3 regions of the Marinobacter sp. LV10R510-11A genome follow, and region 1 is predicted to be linked to each of the others. Evidence: predicted binding sites of a transcription regulator. Region 1 holds the regulator's gene; each other region holds the start of a gene.
What was found. The regulator sigma-54, encoded in region 1, starts transcription at its own class of promoters, with help from an activator protein. The targets are predictions, from matches to a motif close to ANTGGCATNNANNTTGCTNT.

Region 1 (2,272 bases):
GTCTACACTCTTTTCTTTGTGTTTGAGGATCTGCCGGTCAAGCTTGTCGACGAGCCCGTCGATTGCTGCGTACATGTCCTCGTTCTCCGCCTTTGCGTGAATCTCGCCACCCACCACGTGGAGCGTAGCATCCGCGATCTGACGAACTTTTTCCACTTCCAGAGTCACCTGACAGTTACTGATATGGTCGAAGTGTCGCTCTAGCCGTTCAAATTTTTCGGATACATAGTCTTTTAATGCGGGAGTCAGCTCTACGTGATGGCCTGAAATGTTGAGTTGCATAGACGTCTCCTGTTGTCATCCACTCCGGCTCGGGGGGAGCCGGTATGATGTGCGGGCACATGAACGTGCCTGCGAAATCCCTATACGTCGGTAAAAAATGCCGAGTTTAAACCAGGCGCTTGCGTTCGTTTGAGGGCGGAATGTGTATCGCCTCGCGGTATTTTGCAACCGTACGCCGCGCCACCTTGATTCCTTGTTCTCCCAGCATGGCCGCAATCTTGCTGTCACTCAATGGCTTTTTCGGTGTTTCTGCCGCAACCAGTTTTTTGATCATGGCGCGGATAGCGGTAGAGGAACATTCGCCGCCTTCGTCGGTGCTGACGTGGCTGGAGAAAAAGTACTTCAGCTCAAAGATACCCCGTGGCGTGTGCATGTATTTCTGCGTGGTTACACGCGAAATGGTCGATTCATGCATTTCCACAAGCTGGGCAATATCCGAGAGAATCAACGGCTTCATCGCTTCCTCCCCGTAGTCAAGAAAACCCTGCTGATATTCAACAATGCGGGTGGCAACTTTCAGCAGTGTTTCGTTCCGACTTTGCAGGCTTTTGATAAACCACTTCGCCTCCTGCAGTTGGTCCCGCAGGTAGGTGTTGTCAGCGCTGCTATCAGCTCGCTTTATTAATGAAGCATAGCTGGCATTCACGCGTATGCGCGGCGCAATGTCAGGATTCAGCTCCACTCGCCAGCGGTCGTTGTGCTTGCGCACGATAACGTCGGGGATCACGTAATCCGGTTCAGTGCGATCAATGATGTCGCCGGGTTGCGGGTTGAGGCTGGTAATTAAGGCGAGCACATCCCGTAACTGGTCTTCTTTAAGCCGGCTGCGGCGAAGCAGCTGGGCATAATCGCGATTGCCCAGCAGGTTTATGTAATGGGTGATAACCAGCCGTGCTTGGGCGAGCCAAGGGGTCTCGGGTGGCAGCTGGTTTAGTTGGATTAGCAGGCAATCTTGAAGGTCGCGGGCAAAAACCCCAGGCGGGTCGAAGTACTGCAGCCGACGTAAAACGGCTTCCACTTCATCCATCTCAAGAGGGTCTTCATCCGCATCGTCGGCTAAGCCTGCGTAGATATCCTCAACAGGGCTGGTGAGATACCCGCGATCGTCTACCGCATCCATCAGCGCGTGGGCAATGGCCTGGTCGCGCTCGTTAAAGGTGGTGAGGTTCAGCTGCCACTCAAGGTGATCCCTGAGTGTTTCCGTTGGAGAGTTCCGGGTTTCGAAATCGTGGTCGCTTTCGTCGTCATTCCGCGCAGCCGGGGTAGGGGCGGACTGGTAAACATCTTCCCAGGCGGTATCAACGGGAAGATCGTCGGGAAGCGTATCGGGGATTTCGTTTTCAGATTGCCAGTCGGGGGCACTTTCGCTCTCATCCCAGTCAGAGCTGGCAGCGTCAGCAGCCGCATCCGGAGAGGATTCGTCGGGGGTGTTGTCTTGATTATGATCATCGTCTGCCGACGGCGTTTCAACCTGGTCGTCGTCTTCAGAGGTTTCCAGCAGGGGGTTGGATTCCAGGGCCTGCTGGATTTCCTGCTGAAGGTCGAGAGTTGATAACTGCAGAAGCTTGATAGCCTGTTGCAGCTGGGGCGTCATTGTTAGGCTCTGACCCAGCTTTAATTGTAATGAGGCTTTCATAACCATCGCTCAGGATCCGTCACTCTACCCACTCGGAATTTCTTGCATCGGCCAAAAAAATCTTTATATGTCGGCTACTTGGCGACATATGGTGAAGCCCTTGCAAGTTCTCTGCCGAGTTTACTTGCTCCCGCTCAGCAAAACAATCGAACGGGTGTTTCATCGTGTCAAAAAGCAGACGCTACAAGCGGAACTCATTGCCAAGATACACTTCTTTGACTTGCTGGTTGGCAAGGATCGCCTCGGAGTTTCCGGAGGCAATAATATGTCCGCCAGACACGATGTAAGCGTTCTCGCAGATATCTAAGGTTTCGCGCACGTTGTGATCGGTGATCAGCACGCCTATGCCTTTAT
Region 2 (2,272 bases), 1.9 Mb from region 1:
ACACCAAGAAAGCTGCTGTAATCGAGCTGGGATATTTGCATCTGGAAGGGGCCTTCCCGGTCAACGGACGGCGCAGGCACGTGGTCCACGATGGCCTGGAAAACGGCATCCATATTGTCGGCAAGGTTTTCGTGCTCAAGACCGGCGACGCCATTCAGGGCACTGGCGTAGACAATCGGGAAGTCCAGCTGGTCGTCGGTAGCACCGAGGCTGTCAAACAGATCGAAAACTTGCTCCACAACCCAGTCTGGGCGTGCACTCGGGCGGTCAATCTTGTTCACTACCACAATTGGGCGTAGGCCGGCCGCGAAGGCTTTCTGGGTTACAAAGCGAGTCTGTGGCATGGGGCCGTCGATGGAATCAACCACCAACAGCACACAGTCAACCATGCTCATTACCCGCTCCACTTCGCCGCCAAAATCTGCGTGGCCCGGGGTGTCTACGATATTAATATCGTAGCCGTGCCATTTAAGAGCGGTGTTTTTGGCAAGGATGGTAATGCCCCGCTCTTTTTCCTGGTCGTTGGAGTCCATGACACGCTCGTTCTCGAGCTCTTTGCGATCCAACGTGCCAGATAGACGCAGTAGCTTGTCTACGAGGGTGGTCTTACCATGGTCAACGTGGGCAATAATGGCGATATTACGAAGTTTTTCAATCACAAAATTATTCCTGCGGAATGCACTCAATGACCTGAGAAAGCCGTTCAGGGGCAACCCTGCACACGCCAACCCAAATCTGTAAAATGAACTCATCCACCGGAGCCCAAAGGCCCGGCGCCTCACACGTGACAACCAGATCGATAATCCGGGCACATGCGGAGAAAATGAAGCGGCGCGCAGTATACCGAAAACTCTGCACCGTTTATATGCAGAAGAACGCCTATTTCTTAATCAGTTTCATCAAGCAACCTTAACGCACCACTTTCGCGCGGTCTCAAAACCAATCTCACAGCAATGCACCAAAACTGTGCAAGGTTTCATTGCCGCAGAAGTCCACCCAGGGAAATACCCCCTCACCGGCGTGCGCAAAGCGCGCTACCCGGCAAAAAACCACCAATTCAGGGTCGCTACTTAAACCTGGCAAGCACCTTGCTTTAATCTACCCACTAGGCTTTTTAACCTTCTGTACAGCTGAAATGTGAAGGTAAGAACCAACAGCTTTTGCTAAGCTGCGCAAACCTGTAACGCAGACCGGAATTCAGTCTCACAGAACCATCCGGAACACCGATCACGAATACACCCGCAGTGCGGGATTACTTACGGAGCATGCATAATGTCCAAGACAGTTGATTTGATCAAAGAACACGAAGTCAAATGGGTTGATCTGCGCTTCACCGACACCCGGGGTAAAGAGCAGCACATAACCATGCCTGCAACCGTGGTAGATGAGGACTTCTTCACCGAAGGCAAAATGTTTGATGGTTCCTCTATCTCTGGCTGGAAAGGCATCAACGAATCCGACATGATCCTGATGCCAGATGACAGCAGCTGTGTTCTGGATCCGTTCACCGAAGAATGCACCATCAACATTACTTGTGACATTGTTGAGCCCTCCACTATGCAGGGTTACGAACGGGATCCCCGCTCCGTTGCCCACCGCGCCGAAGAATATTTGAAATCTACGGGCATCGCAGATGGCGCACTGTTTGGCCCTGAGCCAGAGTTCTTTGTTTTCGACTCTGTTAAATGGAAAACAGACATGCAGGGCTCTATGTATGAGCTCTTTTCCGAAGAAGCAGCTTGGGTCTCCGGGGATGATTTTAACCGGAACAATATGGGCCACCGCCCGGGCGTAAAAGGCGGCTATTTCCCAGTACCACCCGTAGACAGCCTGCACGACTTGCGAGGCGCCATGTGTGCGGCCATGGAGTCCATGGGGCTAGATATTGAAGTGCACCACCACGAAGTGGGCACGGCAGGCCAGTGTGAAATCGGTGTTGGCCCCAACCCGCTTACTAAAAAAGCGGACGAAGTCCAGATTCTGAAATACTGCGTGCACAACGTGGCCCACGCCTACGGCAAAACCGCCACATTTATGCCAAAGCCGGTCGTCGGTGACAACGGTTCGGGCATGCACGTGCACATGAGCTTGAATAAAGACGGCAAAAACCTGTTTGCAGGCGATAGCTACGCGGGCCTGAGCGAAATGGCACTGTTCTATGTTGGCGGTATCATCAAGCATGCAAAGGCTATCAACGCGTTTACCAACCCGGCCACCAACAGTTACAAGCGCCTAGTTCCAGGCTACGAGGCCCCGGTGATGCTGGCTTATT
Region 3 (2,272 bases), 980 kb from region 1:
GGGAAGGCTACACCGCCCAGTACGTTCGTCTGACTCGGCTGCTACGAGAACTGACCATCGCCAAAGGAGATGGCCAGTACCCCAAGCTCCTGACTAACCTCGCCAAAGTGGATGTGCTGATCCTGGATGACTGGGGACTCATGAAGCTGAGTGCAGAGAACCGAAGAGACTTGCTGGAAGTGCTGGAAGACCGTTACGGCCGTCGCTCCACCATCGCCACCAGCCAACTCCCTATCGAGGAATGGCATGACGTCATCGGTGACGCCACTCTGGCGGATGCCATTCTGGATCGGCTGGTTCACAACGCCTACAAGATCAATCTCAGGGGTGAATCCATGCGAAAACGGCAGGTAATCTTTATTCCGTCCAATAGGACAGAAGTCTAGCCAGCCGGGGCATTGAGCCCCGGTGGTGTTCGGAATGTGCCATGAAGGGGCATCAGTCACCTCAAATCTCAGGCAATAAAAAGCCCTCACGAAGAGGGCTAATCACTGTTCTTTTTTGCTTACGCTTTCTTGCGCCTGGACCAGCCAAGGCCAGCGAGTCCGAGGCCAAACAAGGCGAGGGTAGAAGGTTCTGGAACTTCAGTAGAGCTTGTGTTCAGCGCTACATAGGTGATGTCGGGGTCAAAATCACCTGCACCGAAGGCAGAGGACACGCCAAAATCTGATGCTTGGCTAAAAAGCACGCTCTCGATGATCAACTCCCTTACTAAACTGTCTGACGTAATCCCGAAATCAAGTGCGCTAAATGTCGTGGCTGCCGCCCCTGCTACACTCGTATCAGCGTTGCCAACTGGCGCATACAATTCGAAGCTGCTAGCCGTGCGATACTGGCGGGTTGTAGACGAACCGTCATCAAGCAGTAACTGTGCGGTAAACACCTCTGCAAAAGGACCAGCTGGATCAAACCCACCATTCTCAAACACAGTAAAGTTGGAGAATGTGAAAGGGGTCTCCCCAAACTTAAGCGTTACGCGACCGACTTCTTTATCATTGCCAATAGCAGCAAAAAATGCTTGTGTCCCAGCCTTGCCTGCTAAAAATTCATCGGAAGCCGCAAGCGAGCCCACTGACTTATTGTTGTCACCAAAGGTGTCACGTGCGCCCGATCCGAAAAGACTCGTTTTGCCACTCAGAACCGCGGAAGTCGGGCCGTTGTTCGAATCAAAGGTAACGTCAGCGAAGGTAATAACGGATGCAAACGCCGAAGAGCTGACAAACGACATCGCAAGAACCGCACCAAATAAGTTAGAAGTTTTCATATTTTACCCCAAATAGTTTTAAATTAAGCCTATGTCAGAATGCATAATTTAAGCCAACATAAATTAAACGATATAATTCAATTATTTAGTGAGATTATCTTAAAGTTATAATATCTAACTGTTAAATTACCTGACACTCGCTTAATGTCCGCAGTGAAATATGGCCTTAAATGCGTGAAATGGCGACTTCGAGTGCCAAACTGAGGCATAAATACTATTTTTATCAGAGTGAAACCCATTATCCTGGTTAAAATAGTTAGGCTCTGATGGTTGTAAAAAACTGACACCAAATGCGACGGCTGAAAATGGCACTTTCGGATATTACAGCTCCAATCTGACGTCCAGAAGCTAACGAAGCGAAGTAGTCCAGTGTAAAAAAATTGACACCGGTTGAAGGTCGCAAAAGTAGTTTAACGGACATATAGCTGGAGCCAATCTCAGCTCAAGTATCTGGGTCGTGGCGCAGGTCCTAAATGTACGCCTACTTTTGGACGCTTGCCGGGAAGGCTACACCGCTCAGTACATTCGCCTACCTCAAACTCCTGACCAACCTCGCCAAAGTCGATGTGCTGATCCTGGATGACTGGGGTCTTATGAAACTGAGTGCAGAGAACCGAAGAGACTTGATGGAAGTGCTGGAAGACCGTTACGGCCGTCGCTCCACCATCGCCACCAGCCAACTCCCTATCGAGGAATGGCACGACGTCATCGGTGACGCCACTCTGGCGGATGCCATTCTGGATCGGCTGGTTCACAACGCCTACAAGATCAATCTCAGGGGTGAATCCATGCGAAAACGACAAGCAAAGTTGACGGGCACCACAGCTTCGGAGTAACAATGAAATCCCCGCGTCGCTACGCTCCGATGGGTGGCAGCCTTGCGCCGGTCCGGGTGGCAGGCTTCAGGTGGAATGGGTGGCAACCTTCAGCGGTTTACGCACTCCTGCTTCATTATGGTGATTTTTGGCAACGAAAGACGCCTTTGTACTACGAGAACTATAAGTTCGA

Region 2: glnA (glutamate--ammonia ligase) is a predicted target of sigma-54. The motif match lies at 1,076-1,095, and genes of this name have one in related genera.
Region 3: CPH80_RS21960 (PEP-CTERM sorting domain-containing protein) is a predicted target of sigma-54. The motif match lies at 1,303-1,322, and genes of this name have one in related genera.

What each region holds. Positions count from the first base shown of each region.
Region 1 is NZ_LT907980.1:4,357,673-4,359,944, forward strand. Features, by position in the region: gene hpf (ribosome hibernation promoting factor) at 1-282, opposite strand, end outside; gene CPH80_RS21010 (RNA polymerase factor sigma-54) at 389-1,918, opposite strand; gene lptB (LPS export ABC transporter ATP-binding protein) at 2,100-2,272, opposite strand, start outside.
Region 2 is NZ_LT907980.1:2,467,647-2,469,918, forward strand. Features, by position in the region: gene typA (translational GTPase TypA) at 1-659, opposite strand, end outside; gene glnA (glutamate--ammonia ligase) at 1,273-2,272, shown strand, end outside.
Region 3 is NZ_LT907980.1:905,871-908,142, forward strand. Features, by position in the region: gene istB (IS21-like element helper ATPase IstB) at 1-386, shown strand, start outside; gene CPH80_RS21960 (PEP-CTERM sorting domain-containing protein) at 506-1,264, opposite strand; partial or broken gene CPH80_RS04325 (ATP-binding protein) at 1,758-2,100, shown strand; gene CPH80_RS04330 (hypothetical protein) at 2,103-2,272, shown strand, end outside.